3 regions of the Streptomyces sp. NPDC051921 genome follow, and region 1 is predicted to be linked to each of the others. Evidence: riboswitches for the same ligand, from Rfam matches in the RefSeq annotation. Region 1 holds a riboswitch; each other region holds the start of a gene.

What was found. Region 1 has a riboswitch for cobalamin ahead of AB0M16_RS06905 (ABC transporter substrate-binding protein). Riboswitches for the same ligand answer to the same signal wherever they lie in the genome.
Region 2: linked by a shared signal. The riboswitch ahead of AB0M16_RS17510 (CbtB-domain containing protein) and the one ahead of AB0M16_RS06905 (ABC transporter substrate-binding protein) in region 1 are both predicted to bind cobalamin.
Region 3: linked by a shared signal. The riboswitch ahead of AB0M16_RS11590 (cobalamin biosynthesis protein) and the one ahead of AB0M16_RS06905 (ABC transporter substrate-binding protein) in region 1 are both predicted to bind cobalamin.

The regions. Positions count from the first base shown of each region.
Region 1 covers NZ_JBFAXU010000004.1:46,797-56,234, reverse strand. The annotation lists gene AB0M16_RS06930 (cysteine synthase) at 1-175, opposite strand, end outside; gene AB0M16_RS06925 (MoaD/ThiS family protein) at 190-468, opposite strand; gene AB0M16_RS06920 (putative leader peptide) at 562-678, opposite strand; gene AB0M16_RS06915 (ABC transporter ATP-binding protein) at 723-1,520, opposite strand; gene AB0M16_RS06910 (iron ABC transporter permease) at 1,517-2,536, opposite strand; gene AB0M16_RS06905 (ABC transporter substrate-binding protein) at 2,533-3,501, opposite strand; cobalamin riboswitch at 3,544-3,685, opposite strand; gene AB0M16_RS06900 (M67 family metallopeptidase) at 3,687-4,112, opposite strand; gene AB0M16_RS06895 (amino acid permease) at 4,189-5,625, opposite strand; gene AB0M16_RS06890 (DUF2017 domain-containing protein) at 5,973-6,557, opposite strand; gene clpS (ATP-dependent Clp protease adapter ClpS) at 6,557-6,862, opposite strand; gene AB0M16_RS06880 (nicotinate phosphoribosyltransferase) at 6,975-8,303, shown strand; gene AB0M16_RS06875 (isochorismatase family protein) at 8,448-9,050, shown strand; gene AB0M16_RS06870 (hypothetical protein) at 9,119-9,421, opposite strand.
Region 2 covers NZ_JBFAXU010000012.1:26,435-35,872, forward strand. The annotation lists gene AB0M16_RS17480 (RNA polymerase sigma-70 factor) at 1-642, shown strand, start outside; gene AB0M16_RS17485 (FAD-dependent oxidoreductase) at 767-1,966, shown strand; gene AB0M16_RS17490 (methyltransferase domain-containing protein) at 2,335-2,988, opposite strand; gene AB0M16_RS17495 (glycosyltransferase) at 3,105-4,760, shown strand; gene AB0M16_RS17500 (D-2-hydroxyacid dehydrogenase family protein) at 4,813-5,772, shown strand; gene AB0M16_RS17505 (CbtA family protein) at 5,928-6,773, opposite strand; gene AB0M16_RS17510 (CbtB-domain containing protein) at 6,789-7,007, opposite strand; cobalamin riboswitch at 7,043-7,183, opposite strand; gene AB0M16_RS17515 (histidine phosphatase family protein) at 7,235-7,828, shown strand; gene AB0M16_RS17520 (alpha/beta hydrolase) at 8,120-8,986, opposite strand; gene AB0M16_RS17525 (MarR family transcriptional regulator) at 9,108-9,438, opposite strand, start outside.
Region 3 covers NZ_JBFAXU010000007.1:53,409-62,846, reverse strand. The annotation lists gene AB0M16_RS11600 (putative cobaltochelatase) at 1-1,249, opposite strand, end outside; gene AB0M16_RS11595 (cobyric acid synthase) at 1,308-2,816, opposite strand; gene AB0M16_RS11590 (cobalamin biosynthesis protein) at 2,813-3,805, opposite strand; cobalamin riboswitch at 3,839-3,973, opposite strand; gene AB0M16_RS11585 (hypothetical protein) at 4,096-4,317, opposite strand; gene AB0M16_RS11580 (inorganic phosphate transporter) at 4,334-5,599, opposite strand; gene AB0M16_RS11575 (alpha/beta fold hydrolase) at 5,937-7,064, shown strand; gene AB0M16_RS11570 (hypothetical protein) at 7,413-8,705, shown strand; gene AB0M16_RS11565 (VOC family protein) at 8,783-9,184, opposite strand; gene AB0M16_RS11560 (neutral zinc metallopeptidase) at 9,290-9,438, opposite strand, start outside.

The DNA of each region.
Region 1 (9,438 bases):
GGCCGTCCTTCTCGGCCTGCTCGATCATGTGGAGCGCGGGGCGGTCCTTGACGGAGCCCGTGGGGTTGCGGTCCTCCAGCTTGGCCCAGATGCGGACGTCGTCCGACGGGGAGAGCCGGGGCAGCCGGACCAGCGGCGTGTTGCCGACCGCCGCGAGCGGGGAGTCGTAACGCATGGGGGCCGGTCCGCTCAGACCATGCCGCCGGCGACGGCCGGCAGGATCGTCACGTTGTCGCCGTCGGAGAGCTTGGTCTCGATGCCCTCGAGGAAGCGCACGTCCTCGTCGTTCAGGTAGACGTTGACGAAGCGGCGCAGCTTGCCGCCGTCGACGATGCGGGCCTCGATCCCGGCGTGACGGGACTCCAGGTCGGCGAAGAGCTCGGCGAGGGTCTCGCCCTTGCCCTCCACGGCCTTGGCGCCGTCGGTGTAGGTGCGGAGGATGGTCGGGATGCGGACCTCGATGGCCATGGCGTGGGCTCCTGTCGGAAGGGGCGGAAGGGGCGCGCGGCTCTGGCCCCCGCGCGAGGGGGGTCGTGCTGGGAATGCGCTCGGGCCGGTGGTTCAGAGCGCAGCGCGCGGCGTACACATCGCGCTGGCGAGGCGGCACAGGTCGACGTGCAGGCGCGCCACGAGCAGGGGTGTGCCCGGCGTCTCTTCGCTCACGTCGTGGGAAACCATGCGGTCATCGTATCGATTCCCGGTCCGGGTTCCGGAATGTGATCTCACATGACGGACAGATCGCGTTCGGCTGTCGGACGGTCCGACGGGCCGGTGAGGTAGACGACGAGCGGGCTGCCGGTCCGCGGATGCGGGATGACCTCGGCTTCCACCCCGTAGACGTCGCGCAGGAGGGCGGGGGTGAGCACCTCTGCCGGTGTTCCCTCGGCGACGACGCGGCCGCCCTTGAGGACGTGGAGGCGGTCGCAGTAGGCCGCGGCGAGGGTGAGGTCGTGCAGCGCGAGGAGGTTGGTGGTGCCCAAGTGGCGCACGAGGGAGAGGATTTCCAGCTGGTAGCGGATGTCCAGGTGGTTGGTGGGTTCGTCGAGGACGAGCAGCTCGGGCTCCTGGACGAGCGCGCGGGCGACCAGGGCGCGCTGCCGTTCGCCGCCGGAGAGCTCGGGGTACGGGCGCTCGGCGAGGCGAGCGATGCCGACCCGGGCCAGCGCCGCGTCCGTCCGGGCGAGGTCGGCGGAGCTGTCGCCCTCCCAGAAGCGCTTGTGCGGGGAGCGCCCGAGGGCGACCAGCTCGCGGACGGTCAGCTCGAACTCGGCGGCGCTCTCCTGCGGCACGGTCGCCACCCGGCGGGCCCGCGCCCGGGGGCCCATCGCGTGCAGGTCGGCGCCGTCGAGCAGGGCGCGGCCCGAGGTGGGCGCGAGGGTGCCGTAGAGGCAGCGCAGCAGGGTGGTCTTGCCGCTGCCGTTGGGGCCGACGAGGCCGACGGTCTCGCCGGGGCGGACGACGAGGTCGGCGGGGTGGAGCCGGTCGCCGTACGCCATCCCCTGGACGCGCAGTCCGGTCATGCGGTCACCCCTTCGGCGCGGCGGCGCATCAGCCAGAGGAAGAAGGGGCCGCCGGTGAGCGCGGTGAGGACGCCGACGGGGATGTCCTGGGGCGCGGCGACGGTGCGGGCGGCGAGGTCGGCGAGGACGAGGGCGACCGCGCCGCCGAGGGCGGCCACCGGCAGCAGCCGGCGGTGCGGTGCGCCGACGGCCATGCGGGCGGCGTGCGGGACCATCAGGCCGACGAAGCCGACGGCGCCGCTGGCCGCGACCATGACGGCGGTGACGAGGGAGGCGAGGACGAAGACGAGGGCGCGGAAGCGGGCGGTGTCGAGGCCGAGGACGGTGGCGCCCTCCTCGCCGACGAGCAGCAGGTCGAGCGGCCGGGCGAGGGTGAGCAGGAGGCCGGTGCCGAGCGCGAGGACGGCGGCGGGCAGCACGAGGCCGTCCCAGCGGGCGCTGCCGAGGCCGCCGAGGGACCAGAACAGCGCCTCCTGGAACTGTTCGGGCCGGCCGGCGACGACCAGGAGCAGGGTGGTGAGCGCGGACAGGATGTAGGAGACGGCCACGCCGGCGAGCACGAGCCGGGCGCCGGTGAGGGTGCCGCCGCGCCGGGCGAGGGCGTAGACGAGGACGAGCGAGAGCAGGGCGCCGGCGAAGGCCCCCGCGGGCAGGGCGACGGTGGTGGTGACGCCGCCGGCGGCGCCGAGGACGAGGACGCACACGGCGCCGGCGGAGGCCCCGGAGGAGATCCCGAGCAGGAAGGGGTCGGCGAGCCGGTTGCGCACGAGGGCCTGGAGGACGGCGCCGACGACGGCGAGCCCGGCGCCGACGACGGCGCCGAGCAGGACCCGGGGCAGCCGGACGTCGAGCACGATCGTCCGGTACGGGGAGGGCCCGGCCCGCCCGGTCAGGGCGTCGAGCACCTGGCCGGGCGGGACGCGGACGGAGCCGAGCGCGAGCGAGGCGACGACGGCCGCCGCGAGCGTCACGAGCAGTCCGGCGACGACGGCCGGGTACCGCTTCGCCGGGCTCATCGCGCGGGGTGCAGCTGGGTGGCGAGCTTGTCGACGGCGGCGGGGGCCCGGACGCCGAGGACGGTGTCGGAGAGCGGCATCACGGCGAAGCGGCGGTTCTTGATCGCGGGGACCTCGCGCAGGGCGGGGTCGTCGAGGAGGCGCCGCTTCTTCTGCTCGACGGTGGTGGAGCCGTAGTCGTAGATGACGACGACCTCGGGCTTGCGGGCGACGACCTGTTCCCAGGTGGCGTCGCCGAAGGCCTTGTCGAGGTCGGCGAAGACGTTGCGGCCGCCGGCGCGGGTGATGATCTCGTTGCCGATGCCCTTGCCGCCGGCGGTGAAGGCCGTCTTGTCGCCGCTGTCGTAGACGAAGACGGAGACGGGGGCGACGCCCTTGAGGCGCCGTTCGGCGGCGGCGACGGTGTTCTTCGCGGTGGCGGCCCAGGTCGCGGCCCGGTCGGCGGCACCGAAGGTGCGGCCGACCTCGTCGACCTCGCGGTAGAGGTCGGCGAAGGAGCTCCTGCCGCTGGGGCAGTACTCGGTGTTGAGGCGGGTGGCGATCCCGGCGCGCTCCAGGTCGGCGCGGCTCCGGCCGGCCGTGGCGTCGAAGGCGGAGGCGTACCCCCCGTAGACGAAGTCGGGGTTCGCGGCGAGCAGGGCCTCCTTGGAGGGGTACTCCTTCGCGAGCACGGGGACGGCGTCGTAGGCCTTCTTGTAGGAGGGGAGGACGGCGTCGTCCAGGTAGGCGGTGCCGACCAGGGACTTCTCCAGGCCGAGGGCGAGCATGACCTCGGTGACGTGCTGGTTCATGGTCACCGCGCGCTGGGGCGGGGCCTGGTAGGTGGTGCTCACGCCGCAGTTGGCGACGGTGTACGGGAAGCCGGGCGCGGGCCGTGCCGAGGGCTTGGCGGCGGGGGCCGAGCAGGCGGCGAGGAGGGACATGAGCGCGGCGGCGGGCAGCAGTGACGTACGGCGCCAGGACATGACGGAACGGGCCTCCTGACGGGGATCTCCGCGTCCCCGATCGGTGGTGGGAAGGCGGCAGGTCAGTTCCTGGCTTCCATCCCGGGAGGGATGGTCACAGTGGCGGGACCGTGCCGGATTCGCACCGGCTTCCTGGCTCCTGCCGCCCGTTGGTCGCGCTCAGTCTCGCATGATCATCGGAGCGGTCACTCGTACGCCTCGACGACCTTGACCTCTTCCTCCGTCACGACGCCCTCGACGATCGTGTACGAGCGGAACTGGAAGGGGCCCGCGCCGTCGGTGTCGGCGGTGGAGACGAGGACGTAGTGGGCGTTCGGCTCGTTGGCGTAGGAGATGTCCGTACGGGACGGGTAGGCCTCGGTCGCCGTGTGCGAGTGGTAGACGATCACCGGCTCCTCGTCCCGGTCGTCCATGTCGCGGTAGAGCTTCAGCAGGTCGCCGGAGTCGAACTCGTAGAAGGTGGGCGAGCGCGCGGCGTTCAGCATGGGGATGAAGCGCTCGGGGCGGCCGCTGCCGACCGGACCCGCGACCACGCCGCAGGCCTCGTCGGGGTGGTCCGCACGGGAGTGTTCCACGATCTGGTCGAACAGGGCTCGGGTGATGGTCAGCATGCCGACAGGATAAGCAGACGGGCCGCCCCGTACCGAGGAGTGGTACGAGACGGCCCGGATGCCGAGACGGTGCCGGTCAGGAGCGCTTGGCGAAGGCGGCGCCCTCGGGGTTGCGGGCCTTGAGCACCAGGTAGGCGACGGCCAGGAGCAGGCCCCAGACCGGCGCGCCGTACAGGGCGACCCGGTTGTCCGCGTCCATGCCCATGGTCACGACGACCATGCCGATGAAGGCGAGCGAGAAGACGCTGAACCAGATGCCGCCCGGCGCCTTGAACGAGGACTGCGGCAGCTCGCCCCGGTCGGCCTTGAGCCGGTAGCGGATCTGGCAGATCAGGATGACGATCCAGGCCCACATGCCGGAGATGGTGGCGAAGGAGACGACGTAGTTGAACGCCTCGCCGGGCCACTGGTAGTTGATCCAGACGCCGACCGTCATCAGCGCGGCCGAGACGGTGGTGCCGACCAGCGGGGTGCCGGACTTCGTGAGCTTCGTGAAGACCTTCGGGCCCTGGCCGTTGAGCGCGAGGTCGCGCAGCATGCGGCCGGTCGAGTACATGCCCGAGTTGCAGGAGGACAGGGCCGCCGTCAGGACGACGAAGTTGACGATGGCGGCGCCGACGCCGAGGCCCATGCGCTCGAAGGCCGCGACGAACGGGCTGACACCCGGCTTGAACGCGGTCCACGGGACGACCGACAGGATCATGATCAGCGCGCCGACGTAGAAGACGGCGATGCGCCACGGCACGGTGTTGATGGCCTTCGGCAGGACCGTCTTCGGGTCCTTCGACTCGCCCGCGGTCACGCCGACCAGCTCGACGGCGAGGAAGGCGAACATGACCATCTGAAGGGTCATCAGGGTCGAGAAGATGCCGTCCTTGCCGGCGAAGAAGCCGCCGAGGCTCCACAGGTGGGTCACCGAGGCGGTGTCGCCGGCGTCGGAGAAGCCGAGGGTCAGGATGCCCGCGCAGATGAGGATCATGCCGACGATCGCGGTGACCTTGACCATCGAGAACCAGAACTCCAGCTCACCGAAGAGCTTCACGGAGATGAGGTTGGCGCCGTAGAGGATCACGGTGAAGACGAGGGCGGACAGCCACTGCGGGATGTCCCACCAGTACGTCATGTAGGTGGCCGCGGCGGTGACTTCGGTGATGCCGGTGACGACCCAGAAGAGCCAGTACGTCCAGCCGGTCACGAAGCCCGCGAACGGGCCGATGAACTCACGCGCGTACTCCGAGAAGGAGCCCGACACGGGGCGGTACATGAGGAGCTCGCCGAGCGCCCGCATGATGAAGAAGATGACGAGGCCCGCGACGGCGTACGCGAGGATCAGGCTCGGTCCCGCGATGGAGATGCCCTTGCCCGCGCCCAGGAACAGGCCGGTACCGATGGCACCGCCGATCGCGATCATCTGGATCTGGCGTGCGCCGAGTGCCCGGTGGTAGCCCTCGCCCGCCGCGGTGTCCGCGGCCTCGTTGCCGTCGTGCTGCTGGTCGACCTGCGCAGAGGTCATGGTGGTGCGCCTTTCTCCATGCTGATCCGCGCACCGGCCGGCTCGGCCGTCTGTGCTGCGGACCAGGTCCTGATCCCCCCGGATGTGGAATGGAGTGCCACCGGCGGTCAGCCGGTCGAAGCGCCCCCGGGGACAGGGGTGGCGTCCCCGGGTGGTCGTGAAGATTTATCACGCGCTCAACCGTGATCGAGGCCCCTGCGCGTGACCCGGACCACACAAAAAGAGGGATGAAACGGACCCAACAGAGCAAAGCAGGGTTCTTTGATAACGCATTCGTTATCCGGATTTGAGCGTCCGCTGAGCGAACACCCGCCGTCGCGGGTGCTCGGCCGTGCCGGGTGCGGCGACTACGGCATCAGCGTCTCGACGAGCGACTCCTGCAGTCCGCCGAGCCAGAGGTACGCCATCACCATCGGCTTGCGCGGATCGGAGTCCGGCAGCCGGTACAGCTGCTCGCTCTCGTCGTCGTCCGTGACGTCCAGGCGGGTGCCGATGGTCAGCCGCAGGTCGTTGAGCGCGCCGAGCCACGCGCGCGACTCGTCCGGCGTGAGCTTGAGGATCCCGCCGCCCTCGCCGGCCGCGGCCGAGGCGAGCGTGTCGAGGCTGCGGACCACCGCGAGCGCGTCCTCGCGCTTGCGGGCCCGCAGGTCGTTCTCCGTGAAGCGGCGGAAGTCGGCCGCCGCCCGGCGCAGCTCGTCCGTGTCGTCCCCGTACGCGTCGGGGAAGAGCCGGCGCAGGGCCGGGTCGGCGGGCGGCTCGCTCGGCCCCTCGGCGAACAGTGCCGCCAGCGGGTCCTCGCCCTCGACGGGCTCGTCGCCGGGGCCGATCAGCTCCATGAGCTGGACGGCCAGGGAGCGCAGGATCGAGATCTCGACCTCGTCGAGCGCGACGGCCGCGCCGCCGCCCGGGAGGGACTCGAAATGGCCCGCCATCAGCCGCGGTCCTGGGAGAGGGTCGCCCACAGTCCGTAGCCGTGCATCGCCTGCACGTCCCGTTCCATCTCCTCGCGGGTGCCGCTGGAGACCACCGCGCGGCCCTTGTTGTGCACGTCGAGCATCAGCTTGTGCGCCTTGTCCTTGGAGTAGCCGAAGTACGCCTGGAAGACGTAGGTGACATAGCTCATCAGGTTGACCGGGTCATTGTGGACGAGGGTCACCCAGGGCACGTCGGGTTCGACGACGGCGGAGACCTCCTCGGCCGATTCGGTCCGTTCGATCTCGATAGGCGCAACGCTCACTTACCCCATGCTGCCACCCCGACCCGTCGGTCGCACAAACGGGTCACCCGTGCCGCGCCGCACATTCCCGCAGTATTCGTCAGAGTGACGAATACTGCGGTAGCATCCTCACATGAACGCTGCGGACCTTGGGCTGCCGGTGGACGTGCCGTCGACCGCTCTCTTCACCGACCAGTACGAGCTGACCATGCTCCAGGCGGCCCTCAGGGCCGGCACCGCGGACCGCCGGTCCGTCTTCGAGGTCTTCACCCGCCGACTGCCCGAGGGGCGGCGCTACGGCGTGGTGGCGGGCGTCGGACGGGTCCTGGACGCCGTCGAGAACTTCCGCTTCGACGCCGGCGTGATCGGCTTCCTGCGCGAGCGGAACATCGTCGACGAACCGACCCTGCAATGGCTCGCGCGCTACCGCTTCTCCGGCGACATCTGGGGCTACCCCGAGGGCGAGGTGTACTTCCCCGGCTCGCCGATCCTGCGGGTCGAGGGCTCCTTCGCCGAGTGCGTGCTCCTGGAGACCGTCGTCCTGTCGATCCTCAACCACGACTCCGCCATCGCGGCCGCCGCCTCGCGCATGTCCTCGGCCGCCGCCGGACGCCGGCTGATCGAGATGGGTGCGCGGCGCACCCACGAGCTGGCCGCCGTCGCCTCCTCGCGCGCCGCCTACGTGGGCGGCTTCGACTCCACCTCCGACCTGGCGGCCGGCTTCCGCTACGGCATCCCGACCGTCGGCACCTCCGCCCACGCCTTCACCCTGCTCCACGACACCGAGCGCGACGCCTTCCGGGCCCAGGTGGACTCGCTGGGCAGCGGCACCACCCTGCTCGTCGACACCTACGACGTGGCCGAGGCCGTCCGTACCGCCGTCGAGGTGGCCGGAACCGGGCTCGGGGCCGTCCGCATCGACTCCGGCGACCTGCTGCTCGTCGCCCACCGGGTGCGGGCACAGCTCGACGAGCTGGGCGCCACGGACACCAAGATCGTGGTCACCTCCGACCTCGACGAGTACGCCATCGCCTCGCTCGCGGCCGCGCCCGTGGACGCGTACGGGGTGGGCACCCAGCTGGTGACCGGCAGCGGCCACCCGACCTGCTCCATGGTCTACAAGCTGGTCGCCCGGGCCTCCTCGGCCGACCCGAAGGCCCCGCTGACGCCGGTGGCGAAGAAGTCGGTCGGCGGCAAGGCCTCCGTCGGCGGCCGCAAGTGGGCCGCCCGCCGGGCGGACGCCGCCGGCGTCGCCGAGGCCGAGGTCGTCGGCACCGGGCCCGTCCCGTCGGAGCTTGTCGACCGGCAGCTGCTCGTCGAGCTCGTCAAGGGCGGCGACGTGGTGGCCCGCGAGCCCCTGGAGGCGGCCCGGGCCCGGCACATCGCGGCCCGCGCGGGGCTGCCGCTGTCGGCGACCCAGCTGTCGCGGGGCGAGCCGGTCCTGCCGACCGAGTACGTGTGAGCGCACGCCGCACGGAGCAGGTGACGGAGTGCGCGTCGCGCACTGAGCGCCCCCTCCCGTAGGGAGGGGGAAGTCTCTAGGCTCGAATCCGTCCGAGAACCGACGCCCGATCCGCCCTCCCGATCCGACCGCTAAGGACCTGTCATGCACCGCGCATTGATCGTTGTGGACGTGCAGAACGACTTCTGCGAGGGCGGCAGCCTCGCGGTGGCCGGCGGCGCGGACGTCGCCGCCGCCATCACCGACCTGATCGGCGAGACGGCGGGCTCCGTCTACCGGCACGTGATCGCCACCCGCGACCACCACGTCGACCCGGGCGACCACTTCGCCCCGGCCGGCGAGGCGCCCGACTACGTGACGAACTGGCCGCGGCACTGCGTGGCCGGCACCGAGGGCGTCGGCTTCCACCCGAACTTCGCGCCGGCGGTCACCGCCGGCGCGATCGACGCCGTCTTCGACAAGGGCGCCTACGAGGCCGCGTACAGCGGCTTCGAGGGGCGCGACGAGAACGGCAGCGCGCTGGCCGAGTGGCTGCGCGCCCGCGAGGTCACCGAGGTCGACGTGGTCGGCATCGCCACCGACCACTGCGTGCGCGCGACCGCCCTGGACGCGGCCCGGGAGGGCTTCCGCACCCACGTCCTGCTCGACCTGACCGCCGGCGTCGCGAAGGAGACCACGGACCGGGCCCTGGAGGACCTGCGCGAGGCGGGCGTGGAGCTGACCGGAAAGCCGGTCGTCGCCCCGTAGCCGCGGCGCCGGGGCGGGCCACCGGGCGCCGCTCGGGCGGCCGGGGGCCGGGGGCGCCGGCTCGGCTCTCAGGCGGCCGGGGCCTTCGGCAGGGAGCGCACGGGGTGCCAGAGCTCCTGGGCGGTGCTCCGCCACAGGAGGCCTTCCGGATGGTGCAGGACGGCCGTGATCTCGTCCGGGGTGGGCGGCTCGGTGTTGCCGCGGAGGTAGACCGCACGCAGGCCCAGGTTCCGCAGCCGGGTCAGGGCGCGGGCCCGGTTCGCGGCGTGCACCAGGAAGCGGACGGTGGCCCCGTCGCCGGCCGGGCTGGGCAGTCCTATGGCGACGACGACACTGCCTCCCGGCAGTCTGCAGAACCCTCCGTTGGGCATGCGGAACCACTCCCCCG
Region 2 (9,438 bases), on a different contig from region 1:
GCCGAGCAGCGCGAGTCCGTGTCGTACGCCGTCCTCGTCCTCCTCGAGCGCCTGTCCCCCAAGGAGCGGGCGGTGTACGTGCTCAGGGAGGCCTTCGACTACCCGCACCGGGAGATCGCCGAGATCCTGGACATCACCGAGGCGGCCGGCCAGCAGATCTACCACCGGGCCAAGAAGCACGTGGCGGACGGCAAGGTGCGCACCGAGGTCGACGAGGCCACGGCCCGGCGGATCGTCGAGGAGTTCCTGGCCGCGGCGACCAGCGGCCGCACCGAACCCCTCGTCCGCCTGCTCACCGAGGACGCGGTCTCGGTCGGGGACGGCGGTGGCAAGGTCCCGGCCCGCGCCAAGGCCTTCGAGGGCGCGAAGGCGGTCGCCACCTTCCTGCGCGGCCTGTTCAAGCCCGCCCCGTCGAAGCGGGCCATCGTCGGCGGCGTGCCCGAGATCTACGCCACGACCGCCAACGGCGGGCCCGCCGTCCTCGCCGTCGTGGACGGCCGGGTCGTCGGCATCACCTGCCTGGAGGTCACCCCCGAGGGCATCGTGGCGGTCCGCAGCCAGGTCAACCCGGACAAGCTCGTCCGCGCGACCGAGCAGTGGGCCGCCGCGGACCACGGGGAGGGCCCGCTCCACACCCTCTGACACCCACCCCATGGGATGTGACGCAGGTCACATCCGGATCCTGTCAGGAAACGTCGGGCTGCCCGGTTCAAGGGGCGACACCACGCCGGACAACGGCGGACCCCGCCCAGACAGGAGCACGGACATGCAGCACCGCATCGTCGTCCTCGGAGCCGGCTACACCGGAGCCGTCGCCGCCGGCCGCCTCGCCAAGAGGCTGCACCGCGAGGACGTCACCATCACCCTCGTGAACCCCGAAGCCGACTTCGTGGAGCGCGTCCGGCTGCACCAGCTCGCCACCGGCCAGGAGCTCAAGCCCCGCCCGTTCGGCGAGATGTTCGCCGGCACGGGCGTCGAGCTGAGGCTCGCGAGCGTCACCGCCGTGGACGTGGAGCGCAAGACGGTCTCCGTCAGCGGCGCCGACGGCGGCCCGGCGGAGCTCACGTACGACACGCTTGTCTACGCCCTCGGCAGCGGCTGGAACGACGGCGACGTCCCCGGCACGGCCGCACACGCCGACGAGGTGTCCAGCCGACCGGGCGCCCGCCGCCTGCGCGACCGCCTCGCCGCCCTCGGGGCGGGCCGGCCCGTGGTCGTGGTCGGCGGAGGCCTGACCGGCCTGGAGGCGGCGACCGAGATCGCCGAGTCCCGCCCGGACCTCGCCGTGTCCCTGGCCGTCCGCGGCACCCTCGGCGACTGGCTCTCGGCGAAGGGCCGCGCCCACCTGCGGAAGGTGACGGACCGGCTCGGCATCGAGGTCCACGAGCACGCCGCGGTCGACGCCGTGGCGGCGGACCGCGTGACGACCGCCGACGGCCGGACCGTCCCCGCCGACGTCACCGTCTGGACCACCGGCTTCGCCGTCCACCCGATCGCCCGGGCCACCACCCTGGAGGTCACCGAGCGCGGTCAGATCGTGGTCGACGAAACGATGCGCTCGGTCTCCCACCCCGACGTGTACGCCGTGGGTGACGCGGCGATGGCGATCGGTCCGAACGACAGGCCGCTCCGCATGTCCTGCGCCTCGGGCGTCCCCATGGCCTGGCAGGCCGCCGACGCCATCGCCGCCCGACTCGCCGGCACCAAGGTTCCCCACGTCTCCATCCGCTACTTCCAGCAGTGCGTCTCGCTCGGGCGCCGGGAGGGCCTGATCCAGTTCGTCACCGCGGACGACCGCGCGGTCGACAAGGCCCTGACGGGCCGCGTGGCCGCCCTCTACAAGGAGCTGATCTGCAAGGGCGCGGCCTGGGGCGTCGCCAACCCGACGGCGGGCCTGCCGTCCCGGCGCCGCCGGGTCGTACGGCAGGAGACCCAGCGCCGCACCCCGTCGCGGGCGACGGCCTGACCCCCGAGCCCACCGCCTCCGCCGCACCGCCGCCGCGACCGGAGCCCCGGGTCGCAGACCCGGGGCGGCGGGTCCGGGGCACGGACACAGGGCAGCGGGTCGGAGTCGCAGCACCGGGCCGGCAGGTCCGGGGCGCGGCACCGGACCAGCAGGCGGGTCCGGGGCGCGGCACCGGGCCGGCAGCAGGTCCGGGCCGGCAGCACCCGGCCAGCAAGACCGGGGCGCGGCACCGGGCCAGCAGGTCCGGGTCCGCGCGCGGTTCCCGCGTCGGCGTTCGGCCGACCGCGGCTTCCGCTCCCCACCCCCGGGCCCGCCCGTGGCGCGGTCGCGACCGCCACCGGGCGTCGGCGCGGGACAGGGCCTCGGTGTCAGCCGGCCCGTCCGCCCTCGCCGCCGGGCGTCTCGGCCCGGACCAGGAGTACGGCGCGGGTGCCGACCTGGAACGTCCGCGCGGCCACAGCCGTGAAGCCCGCCGCTTCGGTCAGGCGGACCGCGTCCTCGGCGGTCTCGGGCAACGGCAGATCGGCCGCGACCAATTCGGCGAACACACCGCGTGGCCGGAACGTCGACGCCACCGGCAGGCTGAAGCCGACCCGGCCGCCCGGCCGTAGGGCACGCAGCCAGTCCGCGAGTGCGGCCCTGCCCAGGAAGTGCAGCGAGGACGCGCACAGCACCAGGTCCAGGGCACCGGCGCGGACGGGCAGCGGAACCGCCGGGCCGACGCGCCAGTCGACCGCGCCGGCCAGTCCCGCCCGCTCGGCCCGGGCCCGACCGGCCGCCACCATCCCGGCCGACAGGTCCACCGCGAGGACAGGCGACGCCGCCCCGGACCCCTTCCAGCGCCCGGCCACCGCGAGGGCCACCGCCCCGGTGCCGCACGCCGCGTCGGCCACCGCTCGGCCCGCCGACGGGTCGAGCCAGCGGGTCAGTTCCGCCGCGACGGCGTCATGGTGGGCGTCGTCGTAGTCACCTGACAGCTCGTCGAATGCCTGCGCCATCCGGGAAGTCGCCGTGGATGCCATGTCCGTCAGCCTAGGGTGACCGGGTCCGGACGGCGGCTGATCCGCCTTCCCCCAGCTGGCGATACGATGCGGCGTCGCGACCAGCTTCACAAGATCTGCACTGGGGGATCCGAAAGATGAACGTCCCGCGTACGCCCACGGTCTCTCTCGTCGTGCCCGTGTACAACGCGATGCCGTACCTGGAACTGACCCTCCAGTCGATCGAGCAGCAGACCATCGGTCTGGACGCCATCGAGGTCGTCGCCGTGAACGACGGCAGCACCGACGGCAGCGGTGAGGCGCTCGACGCGTGGGCCGAGCGGCACCCGGGCGTCATGAAGGTCGTGCACCAGGAGGCGTCCGGCGGGCCGAGCCGGCCGCGCAACGTGGGGCTCGACCACGCCACCGGCACCTACGTGTTCTTCGTCGACGGCGACGACTGTCTCGGGCCCGAGGCCCTGGAGCGGCTGGTCGCGATGGCCGAGAAGAACGGCTCGGACACGGTGCTCGCCAAGCTGATCGGCGTCGGACGCCGGGTGCCCAAGCAGGTCTTCGCGAAGAACGTCGACAAGGTCGACCTGTCCAAGGGCGACGTCTACTACACCCTCATGCCCTTCAAGCTGTTCCGGCGCGAGGTCATCGAGAAGCACGGGCTGCGCTTCCCCGAGCACATGCGCATCAGCGAGGACCAGCACTTCGTCGCGCGGGCCTATCTGCACAGCGGGGTCATCTCGATCGTCGGCGACTACGACTGCTACTACGTCGTCAAGCGCGGCGACGACGGCAACATCACCGCGAACGGCATCGACTTCACCGTCGCCGTGGAGCAGGCCGACGAGATGGTCGACCTCGTCACCGGCCTCACCGAGCCCGGCCCGCTGCGCGACCACCTCGTCGGACGGCACGTCAACGTCGAGATGATCCGCCGCTTCGACCAACGCTTCCTCGCCGCCGACGGCGACGAGCGCAAGCGCATGGTCGAACTGGCCCGCCCCTACGCGCGTAAGTGGATCAACCCCGAGATCCTGGCCAAGATGCCCGTCAACGAGAAGCTCATCGCGCACTGCCTGCGCGAGGGGCTGACGGACGAGCTCGTCTCCGTCGTGGAGTGGCACGTCGCCGGGCAGCCGGGCAAGGCCGTCGTCCGCGACGGCAAGCTGTACGCCACGCCGCCGTTCCCGGCCGTCGGCTCCGCCGCGCACGAGGAGCTGTGCGACATCACCCGCGCGGCGCTCGGCGTCAGCCCGCGTCGCCGGGTCGACCGGCTGGCCTGGCGAGGCACCGTCCTGGACCTCGCCGGCTACGCGTACCTCGACCAGGCCGACACCGACGACCTGGTGACGGAGGTCGTCCTCAAGCACGTCGGCACGGGACGGGAGATCGCCGTCCCGGCCGAGCAGGTCCCCTCCCCGCACCTGACCGTCACCCGCGGCAAGGAGACCTACGACTACGGGCGGGCCTGCTTCCGCGCCTCCGTCGACCTGGCCACCGCCGACGGCGGCGGCGCCCTGCCCAAGGGCGACTGGCACCTCTCGCTGCGCTGCACGGCTCAGGGCCTGACCGCCCGCGGCAACCTCGGCACGGCCCTCGGCGGCAAGGTCAGCAAGCGGGCCGACGAGCACGCCGTGTCGCTGCCCGGCGCCGGCAAGAAGCTGCACACGGTGCGGATCGGCCCGCGCGACGGACAGTTGGTGCTCCAGGTGAAGCCGGCGCCGTCGGCGGTCTCCGCGTACGCCGTCAGCTTCGGCTGGAAGGCGGCCCGCGCGGTCAAGGCCCGGATCAACTGGAAGTAGCCGCGCGCCCCCGACCGCCCGCGCACCGGTCCCGTACGCCATCATGCGCTGCATGACACTGCGTTGCGCGATCCTCGACGACTACCAGGGCGTCGCCCTCTCCTCCGCCGACTGGGGCCGGCTCGACGGGCGGGTCGAGGTGCGCGTCCTGCGCGAGCACCTCACCGACCGGGACGCGCTCGTCGGCGCCGTCGAGGACTGCGAGATCGTCGTGGTGATGCGGGAGCGGACCCCGGTGGACGCCGCGCTCCTCGCACGGCTGCCGCGGCTGCGGCTGCTGATCACCTCCGGGATGCGCAACGCGTCCGTGGACGTGGCCGCCGCACGCGAGCGGGGCGTCACCGTCTGCGGCACGGACAGCAGTTCCGTCCCGCCCACCGAGCTGACCTGGGCGCTGATCCTGGGGCTCGCCCGGCAGGTCCACACCGAGAGCCGGGCGATGCGGGAGGGCGGGCCCTGGCAGTCGACGGTCGGCACGGACCTGGCGGGCCGCACCCTCGGCCTCGTCGGACTCGGCAAGATCGGCGGCCGTGTGGCGCGGATCGGGCAGGCCTTCGGCATGGACGTGACCGCCTGGAGCCCGAACCTCACCGACGAGCGGGCGGCCGGGCACGGTGTGCGGCGGGCGGCCTCGCTGCACGAACTGCTCGGCGCCGCCCACGTCGTCTCCCTGCACCTGGTGCTCTCCGACCGCACCCGCGGCCTCCTCGGGGAGCAGGAACTGCGGGCGATGCGCCCCGGCGCCCACCTCGTCAACACCTCGCGGTCCGGACTCGTCGACGGCCCCGCACTGCTGCGGGCACTGCGCGAGGGCCGGATCGGCGGGGCCGGTCTGGACGTGTACGACACCGAGCCGCTGCCCGCCGACGACCCGTTGCGCGCCCTGCCGAACGTGCTCGCCCTGCCGCACCTCGGCTACGTCACCGAGGACAACTACGCCCGCTACTTCGGCCAGGCCGTCGAGGACATCGAGGCCTTCCTGGCCGGGGCGCCGGTGCGCGAGCTCGGCTAGGCCACGGCTGGGCCCCCTCGTCGCACTCCCGCCTCGCCCGGCAGGCGGAAGGTCGACGACCGGGCCCGGCGCCGCGGAACGGCGCGCGGAACGACGACCGGCCCCGTCCACCTCACCGGGTGGACGGGGCCGATCGCTGTCGTGCGTCGCGGGGTTCAGGCGGCGGGGGCCGCCGCCGTCACGCCCGGTGCCGCCTGCGCCCTGGGGGCGAGCAGGCGTTCCGCGAGCAGCCCGAAGGCGAGCCCGAAGGCCACCCACAGGGCCGCCTGGATGCCCAGGGTCGCGAGCCGGAACTCCCACAGCACGGCGGCCGGGAAGGTGGCCGCCACCGCGTCCTCGTTGCCGGGCAGGAACGCGCAGGCGATCCCGACCGCGGCGACGAAGCCGAGGCCCGCGACGACGGTCGCGTTCCAGTTGCCGAGGCGCGGCGCCAGCCGGCGGCCCGCGACGACCGCGGCGATGCCGAGCAGCACGCTCAGCAGGATCATCAGGAAGAAGAGCGTGGTGCGCTTCCCGATGGTGTCCGGGTTGCCGACGGCCGGAGGGGTCGCCGGGTACTTCAGGAACGGCACCAGGTAGACCGTGGTGAAGGCCGCCGCCGCGACGAGCGCCGCGGTGGCCTTCGGGGTGAACCGGCCGACCCGTCCCAGGACGAAGCAGAACGCCAGGGACGCGATGCCGCCGAGGGCGACGCCGTAGACGAGGACGCCGGTGGCGAGACCCGCCGTGGACTGCAGGTCCCGGCTGACGATCTCCTCCTCGGAGTCGGCCTGGGTGGCCGCCCCGTTGGCGCCGTGGTCGTGCGCCGGCGCCGCCGCGTGCTCCGCCTTGGCGGCGGCCTCCTCGACGGCGATCGACGCGTTGACGGACGGCTCACCGGCGACGTAGGCGACGGCGAAGGCGAACAGTCCGGCGATCAGGCCCGCGAGCATGCCGCGGACCAGGAGTCTCCCGACGAGCGAGCCCGTGGGCGCGGTGGGGACGTGAGCGGGGGAAGACATGTGCGCGGTGGCCCCTCAGTGGCAGGGGAAACCGAGCAGGTGGCGCCCGTCGTGCACCCACTCGTGCACGTCGCTGCCCGCGAACAGGGAGGTGGCCCCCTGCTCGGCACCGACGAAGTAGAGCGCGACGAGCATCAGGATGCCGGCGAAGGCCGCCCAGGGAAGCACGGCACGGACCGGGAGCGTGACGGCGGGGGTGGACGGAACGGCGGGCGACGCAATGGCCTCGGCCATGGTGGAACCTCCTCGGGAACTCGCGTCCCATACGGTGGTGCGCGACGACGGTCGTCGGGTCTGACTCACCGTCCACGGGCTGGGGGCGGCTCACAGTGGCGCGACCGTGCCGGATTCTCACCGGGCTTCCGTCTCGCCGTCGTCGTTCATATGGAAATGTCGACTGACGGTACCGCGCCGATCACATCACGCCAAGACCGCCTGAAACGCTGAGGGATGTATCACCCATGACCACGTCCACGCCCGCCGCCGGGACCGGCACCGGGACCGTGCACCTCGCCCTGGTCGCGCCCGCCATGAACAAGGCGCTGCGCGAGGCGCGGTTCGACGACGACGGGCCGCTGGAGCCGCTGCGGAACCGGAGCGTCAGCCCGCTGTGCCCGGCGCGCCGGATGCGCCTGCTCCGCTCGCCGTCCGTCCGCTGCGAGGGGACGGCCGGGCTCCTCGGCCACCCGGACGTGCCCGCCGAACCGGCGCTCGCGGGCTGCGCGATGGGCCGGTGGCGGGGCCGGAGCCTGGACGAACTCGCCGCCGAGGAGCCGGAGTCGGTGGCCGCCTGGCTGTCCGACCCGGCCGCCGCCCCGCACGGCGGCGAGTCGCTGCGGGAGCTGAGGGTCCGGGTCGCGGACTGGATGGACGCCCTGGAGCCGGGCACCGTGCTCGCCTTCGCCGAGCCGGACGTGATCCGCGCGGCCGTCGCCCACGCCCTCGGCGCGCCGGAGGCCGTCTTCTGGCGGCTCGACGTGCGCCCGCTGGAGCGGATCGAGCTGTCGGGACGGTCGGGCCGCTGGAACGTGCGCCTGGGGACGCCGGTCGACTGAGCCGCGGCGGTACGGCGCCGAGCGGGTGCCCCGCGAGCAGGGCGGAGGTACGACGCTGGCCGGGTGCGCCGCGGGCCGGGCCGCGGCGGTACGGCGCCGAGCGGGATGCGCCGCGAGCCGGGCCGCGGCGGTACGGCGCCGAGCGGGTGCCCCGCGGGCCGGGGGAGGCGGCCGGGAGGGGGCGTCGGCGATCGCGAGCCGCTCCCGGCGTCGGGCCACGGGCGTCGGGTCACGGCCTCGGCGCTGCGGAGTCCGGTCGCGAGCCCCGGGTCCCGGGACCTGGACGGGGCGTCAGGCTTCGAGCGCGGCGCGCAGCGCCTTGGCGAAGGCCTCCGGGGCGCCGTGCTGGCCGAACTCGCCGCCCAGAAAGCCGCCGTGGTTGCTCGGGAAGACGGCGAGCGGGGTTCCGAGCCCCTGGGCGACGGCCGCCGCCGCGCGCGCAGCGAGCTCCCCCTCGGACTCCTCGCCGGCGGCGACGACGATCCGGGTCGGCGCGGCCCGCAGCGCGGGGAAGTCGGGGGCGTAGGAGGTGCAGCCGCGCATGTTCTGCCCGAGCAGCGGGTCGTCCCGCTTTCCGTCGTCCTCGGTCGGCAGGCCGAAGGTGTCGGGGGCGGGGAACGGCCGCGCCGCCCAGTCCGCCGGGAACGGACCCTTGTGGGAGACGACCGCGAAGAACCTGACCATGCCCGCGCCCCAGCCGTCGCGCAGGTAGGTCGTGCGGACGTCGGAGCAGACCGCGAGCGCCGCCTCCCGGTCGGGGAGGACCTGGGCGCTCGGCGGCTCGTGGGCGACGAGCGTGTGCACCAGGTCGCCGCGCGCGGCGACCAGCGCGAGGGAGTTGACGGCGCCGCCGCTGCTGGCGAAGACGTCCACGGGACCGGTGCCGAGGTCCTCGATCAGCCGGGCCAGGTCGTCCGCGTGCTCCTCGGGCCGCGTCTCGGCCGCGCCGTCGGTGCGGACGCTCCGGCCGACGCCGCGCGGGTCGTAGGTGACGACGGTCCGGTCGGCGAAGTGGGAGGCGAGGGTGGTGAAGCCGGTCGCGTCCATCGGGGAGCCGATGAGCAGCAGGGGGCGCGGGTGGCTTCCCGTGCCGGCGCGCACGTCGTAGCGGAGGGTCGCTCCGGCGGTCTCCAGGGTGCGGGTGTCGGTCTCGGCCATGGTTCTCTCCTCCGCGGTGGATCGGTCAGGGGGTGGACCCCGGCCACCGCCGGAACTCATCGGCCGTGCGCGGACTCCCTCGGGCGCGGTCCGTCCGTCCCCGCCCCCGGGGGCCGGTCGGCTACTCGCCGCACTCGTGTCCGGCCGGGTCCACGACGACCCGGTCGAGCAGGCCGCGCAGCAGGGTCTGCTCGGCCTCGGTGAGATCGCCGAAGAGCTCGCGTTCGGCCGCGCTCACCGCGGCGTCCACGCGATCCAGGGCCTCGACTCCCGCCGGGGTGATCTCCACGATGTGGCGGCGCCGGTCGGCCGGGTCACGGCGCCGCTCGCACAGCCCGTCCGACTCCAACTCGTTGAGGATCGCGACCAGTTGGCTGGGGTCGACCTCCATCACGGCAGCGAGCTCGCGCTGACTGGTGGCGCCGGGGGCCAGGCGCATGAGGGTCATCGCG
Region 3 (9,438 bases), on a different contig from region 1:
TGAGCATCTTCGTACGGAAGGGCTCGGCGGCCTTGACGGCGGCGCGCTCGCCGGAGTCGGCGCCGGCACCGCCGTTCCGGGGCGCGGGTGCGCCGTCGGGGACGTCGGACGGGCCGGACGGGTCGGACGCCTCGGGCGCGGGACCGTCGCCCTGCGGGGGAATGCCACCACCACCCCCACCGCCGGGGCCGTCGCCGCCCGGGCCCTGCGGGTCAGGGTCGTCGTCGGGCTCGTCGTCGCCCTTGAACTGCTCCAGCGTCTCGTCGAGCTTGTCCTGGTCGAGGCCGGGCGCGTCGAACGGGTTGCGCCGACGCCGGTGGGGGAGGGCGAGCAGGGCGGCCTGCCGGACGTCCTCGGAGGTGACCTCCGTGCGCCCGGCCCAGGCCGCGAGCGCGGTCGCCGTCCGGGCCATCACGATGTCCGCGCGCATGCCGTCCACCTCGAACGCGGCGCAGGTCGCCGCGATCTGCAGCAGCACCGCGTCCCCGAGCGTCACCTGCGGCAGCAGCGCCCGCGCGGCGACGATCCGCCCGCGCAGCGCCGCCTCCTCCTCGGCCCAGCGCGCGGCGAACGCCGCCGGGTCGTCCTCGAAGGCGAGCCGCCGCCGCACGACCTCCACCCGCTGCTCGGGCTCCCGGGAGGCCGCGACCTCCACGGTCAGGCCGAACCGGTCCAGCAACTGCGGGCGCAGCTCGCCCTCTTCGGGGTTCATGGTGCCGACCAGCAGGAAGCGGGCCGCGTGCCGCACGGACACGCCTTCGCGCTCGACGTACGAGGAGCCCATGGCTGCGGCGTCGAGCAGCAGGTCGATGAGGTGGTCGTGCAGCAGGTTGACCTCGTCGACGTACAGGATGCCCCGGTGCGCGTCGGCGAGGAGCCCCGGCTCGAAGGCCTTCACGCCCTCCGCGAGCGCCCGCTCGATGTCCAGCGCGCCGACCAGCCGGTCCTCGGACGCGCCGACCGGGAGCTCCACCATCCGCGCGGGCCGCGCCTCCTGCGCCCCCTCGCCGTGCGGGCCGTCCGGGCAGCCCGGGTCGGGCGCGGCCGGGTCGCAGCTGAAGCGGCAGCCGGCGACCACCGCGACCTCCGGCAGCAGCTCGGCGAGCGCGCGGACCGCCGTGGACTTGGCGGTCCCCTTCTCGCCCCGGACCAGCACGCCGCCCACCGCCGGGCTGACGGCGTTCAGCAGCAGCGCGAGCCGCAGGTCGTCCATGCCGACGACGGCGGTGAACGGGTAGCGGGTACTCATCGGGCGGTCACTCCTTCGGGTCGTACGGAGGTCGGGGCGGGCGTCGCGAGCGGGGCGGTCACGGCGCACCCGGCGGCACGAACGGCAGCCCCTCCGGCGCGCCCTTCTCGATCAGGCGGAGCAGCGCGTCCGTGTCGGCGTGCTCCTCGATCAGGTCGCCGAGGCGGTCGAGCTGTTCCTCCCGGAGGGCGCCGAAGGAGGTGTCGGGGGCCGGGACGAAGCGGCGCCCGGCGGCCGCCGCGACCTCGCGGAGGAAGGCGCGGCGGAAGGCGTCGCTCTCCAGGGAGCCGTGCCAGTGGGTGCCCCAGACCGCGCCGACGCGGCAGCCGTCCAGGAAGGGGGCGCCGCCGAGGACCTCCGCGACGCCGTGGTGGATCTCGTAGCCCTCGACCCGCTCGCCGAGCGCCTCGCCGACCGGCCGGGCCAGCGTCTTCTCGGGCGCGAACCGGACCCGTACGGGCAGCAGGCCGAGGCCGTCGACGGTGCCGGCCTTCGACTCGACCTCGTCGTCGATGCGCTCGCCCAGGGCCTGGAATCCGCCGCAGATGCCGAGCACCGGGCGGCCCTCGGCGGCCCGCCGGGCCAGCGCGTCGGCGAGGCCGCGCTCGCGCAGCCAGGCGAGCGCCCTGACGGTGCCGCGGGTCCCCGGCACGACGACCAGGTCGGCGTCGACGAGTTCCTCGGGCCGGTCCACGAAGCGGACGACGACGCCCGGTTCGGCGGCGAGCGCGTCCACGTCGGTGAAGTTGGACATCAGGGGCACGGCACAGACGGCGACGCGCAGCACGTCCGCGCCCAGCGGCGGCGCCACGACCGACTCGCGCACGGCGCCGCGCAGCGAGACCCGCAGGCCGTCCTCCTCGTCGATGCCGAGGCCGTGCGCGTACGGCAGGACGCCGAAGGTGCGGCGCCCGGTGAGGCCGTGCAGCATGTCCAGTCCGGGTTCCAGCAGGGTCACGTCACCGCGGAACTTGTTCACGAGATAGCCCGCGACGAGCGCCTGGTCCTCGGGCGCCAGCAGTGCCGTCGTCCCGAAGAACTGGGCGAACACCCCGCCCCGGTCGATGTCGCCGACCACGACGACGGGCAGCCGCGCGGCCCGTGCGACGCCCATGTTCACGATGTCCGTGCGCCGCAGGTTGATCTCGGCCGGACTGCCCGCCCCTTCGCAGATCACGGCGTCGTACGTGCCCCGCAGTTCCTCCAGGCACGCCAGAACCGGCTCGAAGAGCTCCTTCTGCCGGCCGCCGTGGTAGCCGCGCGCGCTGAGCTCGCCGACCGGCTTGCCCATGAGCACGACCTGGCTGGAGCGGTCGCTGCCGGGCTTGAGCAGCACCGGGTTCATCAGCGCGCTCGGCTCGACCCGGGCCGCCTGCGCCTGCATGGCCTGCGCGCGCCCGATCTCCGCGCCGTCCCGCGTCACGAAGGAGTTGAGGGACATGTTCTGTCCCTTGAAGGGTGCGACCTTCAGCCCCTGCCGGACCAGCCACCGGCAGATGCCGGCCGTGACGACGCTCTTGCCCGCGTCGGACGTGGTCCCGGCGACGAGCAGCCCCCCGCCTCTCATACGTTCCTCCGCTTCCTCAGCGCGCACGCGATGGTCCGGCCGCCCACACAGGCGGCCAGGGTCAGCCAGGTCACCCGGCGGGACAGCCGGACCGCCCGGTCGATGTCGGTCACCTCGACGGCCCGCCCCGTCCCGTTGAGCACGGGCCGGTGCTCGATCCGCCCGCCGTACGACAGGGTCCCGCCGAGCCGTACGCCGAGGGCTCCGGCGAACGAGGCCTCCACCGGTCCCGCGTTGGGGCTGGGGTGCCGCCCGGCGTCCTCGCGCCAGGCCTTCGCCGCCCCGCGCGGGTTCCCGCCGGCGACGGTGGTGAGGACGGCGGTGAGCCGGGCGCCCGGCCAGCCGGCGAGGTCGTCGAGCCGGGCCGAGGCCCAGCCGAAGCGACGGTAGCGGGGGGACCGGTGGCCGACCATGGCGTCCAGGGTGTTCACCGCCCGGAAGCCGAGCAGGCCGGGCACGCCGGCCACCGCGCCCCAGAAGAGGGCGCCCACGACGGCGTCGGAGGTGTTCTCGGCGACGGACTCAACGACCGCGCGGGCCATCGCGGGCCCGTCGAGGGCCTGCGGGTCGCGGCCGACGAGGTGCGGCATCCGTTCCCGGGCCACCTCCAGGTCGCCGGCGGCGAGCGCCCCGCCGATCGCACGGGCCTCGCGCCCCAGGGTCGTACCGCCGACGACGGCCCACACGGAGGCGGCGGTCAGGGCGACGGATGCGGCGCGGCTGCCCCGCAGGGTCCGGGCGGCGAGGGCGCCGAGCGCGACGGTTCCGCCCGCGCAGACGGCGGTGTGCAGGGCGCCCCGGCCGCGGTCGTCGCGCCACAGGACCCGTTCGACCGCACCGGCCGCGCGGCCGAACGCGGCGACGGGATGGCCGCGGCGCGGATCGCCCACGAGCAGGTCGACGGCGAGGCCGGCGGCGGCTCCGTACGCGAACACGCGGGAGGGACGGGGGGTGCGGGCACGGGAAGGTCGGGGGCCGCGGCCGGGCATGGCACTGTGTCCTCACTCAGGGTCCGCGCCCTGGCTCGACGTGACCGGCGGCGAGAGTTCCTGACTCCCGGCCCGTCGGGGCCGGTCACAGTGGCGGGACCGTGCCGGATTCGCACCGGACTTCCTCTGCTTGCCGCCGTAATGGCTTCGGCAGTCCACCACGCTCCGCGAACACCCGTCAACTCACCCTTGACCTGCGTCGCGTCACTGTGCGAAGCACCACAAACACGGCGGCCGGGCGGCCCCGCACCCGTGGTGGGGGGCCGCCCGGCCGGATGGTCCGTCGAGCGTCAGGCGACGATCAGATAGATGCCGTACGCGACGGCCGCCGCGCACAGGGCGAAGCAGAGGTAGGCGCCGGTGCGGGCCAGGGTGGCGGAGCCGCCGTTCGCCGCGGCCTCCTCCTGCTTGCCGAGGCCGACGACACCGAGGGTGAAGAGGGCCACGAGGGCGACGGTGGCCACGAGGCTGACTCCGAAGACGGAGCCGAGAGCTGCCCAGTCGATCTTCATGCTTGGTTCCAGTTCCTTAGACCGCGGCGGCGGGGGCCGGGGGAGCGGCCGGGTCGGTCGGGCCCGGGGCGGGGATGGTGGCCTTCAGGTCCTCGTCCGCGACGGCGGCGACGGAGCCGGCCGGCGGCGGGGTGACGGCCGCGATGGCGGTGGTGACGACACCCGCGGGCTCGGTCCCGGTCTCGACGTCGTTGACGTTGTTGTGGTCGACGACGTGACGACGGGAGAGGAGCCAGATGCCGAGGCAGGAGGCGACCAGGAAGGCCGCGACCGTGTAGACGCCCCAGTCGCCCTGACGGGCGACGTACTCGGCTCCCGCTCCGACCAGGCCGGCGGCCGGCAGGGTCAGGCCCCAGGCGACGAACATGCGGGTGGCGGTCGACCAGCGGACCACACCGCCCTTGCGGCCCAGGCCCGCGCCCATGACGGCGCCGGAGACGGAGTGCGTGGTCGAGAGGGAGAAGCCGAGGTGGGAGGAGGCCAGGATGACCGTGGCCGCGCTGGTCTGGGCGGCGAAGCCCTGCTGCGGCTGGAGGTCCGTGAGGCCCTTGCCCATGGTGCGGATGATGCGCCAGCCGCCGAGGTAGGTGCCGAGCGCGATCGCCGTGCCGGCGGAGACGATGACCCAGACGGGCGGGTTGGAGCCGGGGGCGAGGGTGCCGCCGGCGACCAGGGCCAGGGTGATGATGCCCATGGTCTTCTGCGCGTCGTTGGTGCCGTGGGCGAGGGAGACGAGACCGGCGGAGGCGATCTGGCCGGCCCGGTAGCCCTTCGCCGTCGCCTTCTCGGGCGCGTTCTTGCCGAGGCGGTACGTCAGGCGGGAGGCGAGCATCGCGGCCACGCCGGCGACCACCGGGGCGGCGATCGCGGGGATGAGCACCTTCGTCACGACGACCTCGCCGTTGACGCCGCTGATGCCGATCGAGGCCACGGTCGCGCCGATGAGGCCACCCATCAGGGCGTGGGAGGAGCTGGACGGCAGTCCGACCAGCCAGGTCACCAGGTTCCAGAGGATCGCGCCGACGAGCGCGGCGAGGATGACTTCGGGCTGGATCCCCTCCTCGTTGACCAGTCCCTTGGAGATCGTGTTGGCGACCTCCACCGACAGGAACGCGCCGACGAGGTTCAGCACGGCGGACATGGCCACCGCCGTCTTGGGCTTGAGGGCACCGGTCGAGATGGTCGTCGCCATCGCGTTGGCGGTGTCGTGGAAACCGTTCGTGAAATCGAACACGAGAGCTGTCACGACCACAATCGCGAGCAGCAGCGTGATGTGTTCCATTTACCCAGGCAATCGTTTGACGTCAGTGGCAGGTTGAACGTAGGCAACCTGGGTGAACGGAAGGTGAACTGGGTCGGGCGACGTGGTGTCCCGAATCGAGGTCCGGAGATTCCGCTTCCGGGTCGGACGGACGGGCTGTCCACGATGCGGTCACCGTGCGACCCCGGGTAAACCGTGCCGTTCCGGGCCGGACGCAACGCGCGTAGCTTCCTCCACTCTCGTCCCGTATCGCCCCGTGGACCGCTTCAGTCGCACGGAGGACCCCGAGAACGAGACCCACGTCACTCGAAGGAGCCGCCCGGTGGCAGGTCGCGGGCAGGCTGCCGACACTGGGAGCGTGCGCCCGGCTACAGCGACGGCAGCGGCCGTCACCACAGTGATCGGTCTCGGCGCGGCCGCGGTGGCGGCCGGCCGGTACGCCAGCGACGTCGCCCTCAAGGTGCCCTCCGGGCGCCCCTTCCCCGGCGATCCCAAGCTCACCGTGCACGCCACGGGACCGGGCCGGATCACCCTCACCCGCAGCCTCGCCTCGCTGCGCCCCGGCACGTACGGGATCGAGGCCGACGCCCTGCACGCGGTCGTCGGCCCGGTCCTCGACCGGGTCCCGCACACCGCCGACACCGTCGTGCGCCGCCTCGAACGCGTCGAGCTCGGCACCCTCGGCCCCGGCGTCCGGGTCCGCTTCACCCCGCAGCTGCACATCGGCACCCCCGAGACCGCCCTCGGCCTCTCCTACGAGGACGTCGAGATCCCCGGCGAACTCGGCAACCTGCCCGCCTGGCTGATCCCCGGCGCCCGCTCCACCTGGGTGATCGCCCTGCACGGCCTCGGCACCACCCGTGAGCAGCCGCTCAACCTGGTCCCCTTCCTCCAGCGCCGGCAGATCCCGGTCCTCCTCCCCGCCTACCGGGGCGACGCCGGAGCGCCCGCCGCCCCCGACGGGCTCGGCCACCTCGGCGACACCGAGTGGCGCGACGTCGACGCCGCCATCCGCTACGCCGTCCGGCGCGGCGCCACCCAGGTCGTCCTGCACGGCTGGGGCACCGGCGCCGCCATGGCCCTGCACGCCGCCGCGAGCTCCGGGGTGCGCGACCGGATCCGCGGCCTCGTCCTCGACTCCCCGGTCCTCGACTGGGAGGCCACCCTGCGCAACCTGGCCGCCGCCCACCGGGTGCCGGGCCCGCTGCTGCCGCTCGCGGTCCGCGCCGCCCAGGGCAGGACCGGGCTCCATCCCGACCGCCTCCAGGAGGCCGCCGCCCCCGGCGCGCTGCGCGTCCCCACCCTGCTTTTCCACGGTCCCGACGACACCATCGCCCCCTGGGGCCCCTCGCGGCGCCTCGCCGAGCTCCGCCCGGACCTCGTCACCCTCACCACGGTCAGCGGCGCCCCTCACGCGGCCCTGTGGAACGCGGACCCCCTCCGCTACGAAGAGGCCCTCCGCCGCTTCCTGACCCCGCTCGTCTAGGGCCCGGGAAGGACCCCGCAACGTACCCGGAAAAGACCCGCAAGGGGCCGGAAGGCGCTGCGGCGGGCGCTGCGGACGGGGCGGCGGACGCGGGGTCGCGAACGGGCCCATGAACGGGCCCGTGATGGGCCGCGGAGGCGCCCGGGAGGGCTCCGTTCCACCCGTCCCCGGGCCGGCGCCGGGGGCGAATACCCCTCGGCGCGGCGGCGTTACGGATTCCGATTGGGCTTTCGGGCCGTCAGCGGGAAGACTGCCCCCGTGACGTCTCGAAAGCCCGATGAACCATTGGCGCGCAACTCCAGACTCCGACTCGTCCGTCCGCGGGCCCTCGCCACCGCGCGAAAGGCCGTGACGAACCGGCGCACCCGCCCGGCGCCCCGGCCGCCCGAGGGGACGCCGCCCCGCGCGGAACTGGCCCTCCAGGCCAGGGCCGTGCTCGCCGACGCGGTCCGGATCGCCCGCTGGGCGGCCGTCGACCGGCAGGCCGAGACGGCACCCCCGGACGGCGAACGGGCCGCCGCCGCACTGGATCTGACGCCCGGGCAGGTCAGGGCCGGCTGGGACCGGGCCCGGCTCGCCGGACTCGTCGAGCTGCACGGCGACACCGCCCGCCCCGGTTGGCGGCTGCAGGCCTGGGACCGGGACGACTCCGCCGTGCTGCGCGGCTGGGTCGCCCTCTTCGACGCCTGGTCGCTGGTCCACCCGGCACCGGAGGACGTCGCGCCCGGCGCCGTCGCCGAGGTCGTCGAGGCGGTCCCCCAGGTCCTCTCCCTGCTCCAGCTCTCGGCCGGGCCCGTCGCGGTGCCGAGCCTGCTCGACCTGCTCCGGCAGCGCGTCGACGAGCTGCGCGAGGAGCGCTGCGAGGTCCCGGTCCCCGACGCCGCCGTCGAGCCGGTCCCCGCCGCCGAGGGCCTGCCCCCGCTGCTCGACTGGGCCCTGGAAGGCCTCGCCGCCGTCGGCGCCCTGACCCTCGGGACGACCGCGGAGGGCGGCCAGGCCACCCTCACCCCGCTCGGCAACTGGGCGGTCTGGGTCAAGCTGGAGCAGATCTGCGTCGCCGCCCAGAGCCCGGCCGGCAACATCGAGCAGTCCGCCGAGGACATGCTCCGCGGTTGCGCCCGGCTCACCCCCGGCCCGGCCCGCGACGAGTACCGCGCCTGGCTCGCCGCCCGCACCCTCTCCAGCGCGGTCGCCGAGCTGCTCGCCGTCGCCCGCGGCGAGGACGCCCTGCTGCGAGGTCTCGCCTTCGAGGCCCTGCGGGTCGTCGGCGCCCCGGCCGAGCCCGAGGTGCGCGCCGCCCTCGCGGAACCGTCCCTCCGCCCGTACGCGCTGCTGTGGCTCGCCGAGTACGAGGGCACCGATCCGGACGACGCCCCCGAGGTGCTGACCCGCGAGGAGGCGACCTGGCTCTGGGTGGACACCGCGGCCGCCGTCGCCGACCACGGCGAGAGCGCCCTGCTGGTCCGGCACCTCGACTCCGCCGTCCAGGGCACCGTCCCCGCGCTCCTCGACGAGGTCCGGGCCGTCGGCCACCCCCGTACCGTCCAGGTCCTGGTCGCCCTCGCCGCCGCCCACCCCGACCCGTCCCTGGCGAAGGCGGTCCGCCGGGCGGCCTTCCAGGTCCACACGGGCGGCGCCTGAACCCCACCGGGAGCCGCCCCGCGGCTGGCGCCACCCGGCCGGAGCTCCCCCCGGGGTCGGCGCTCCCCCGGTCGGAGCTAACCCGGGGCGCCGGGGGCGTACGTCCCGAAACTCCAGACGTTGCCCTCGGCGTCGCGGGCCATGTAGTCCCGCGAGCCGTAGTCCTGGTCGGTCGGCGGCATCACGATCTCCGCGCCGTGGGCCACCGCCCGGGCGTGGTGCTCGTCGACGTCGGTCACGCGGACGTAGACCCCGGCCGGGCCGGCACCGGTCATCAGCTTGTCGAACTGGCTGCCGGTGCCCTTGCTGCCGAGCATCACCTTCCCGTTCCCGTAGGACAGCTCGGCGTGCACCACGCTTCCGTCCTCACCCTCGTACACGGCGTCGGCCGTGAAGCCGAAGCCCTCGGTGAGCAGCCGGATCGCGGCCTTCGCGTCCTCGTACGTCAGCGTCGGACAGATGTCGGGGGACTCGGCCATCCCGATCACTTCCTCTCTACTGCGGTGTGATCCAGGTCTCAGTCGCAGTCGCCGCTGACCGGGCCGGGGACCGACGGCGCCCGGGACCGCCGGCCCGCTCCACCCTCAGCGGAAGGTGTTGCAGCGCGCCACGTCGCCCGTGGTGTAGCCGGTGCGGAACCACTGCCGGCGCTGCGCCGCCGAGCCGTGCGTCCAGTTCTCCGGGGTCACCCGGCCCTGGAACCGCTCCTGGATCCGGTCGTCGCCCACGGCCG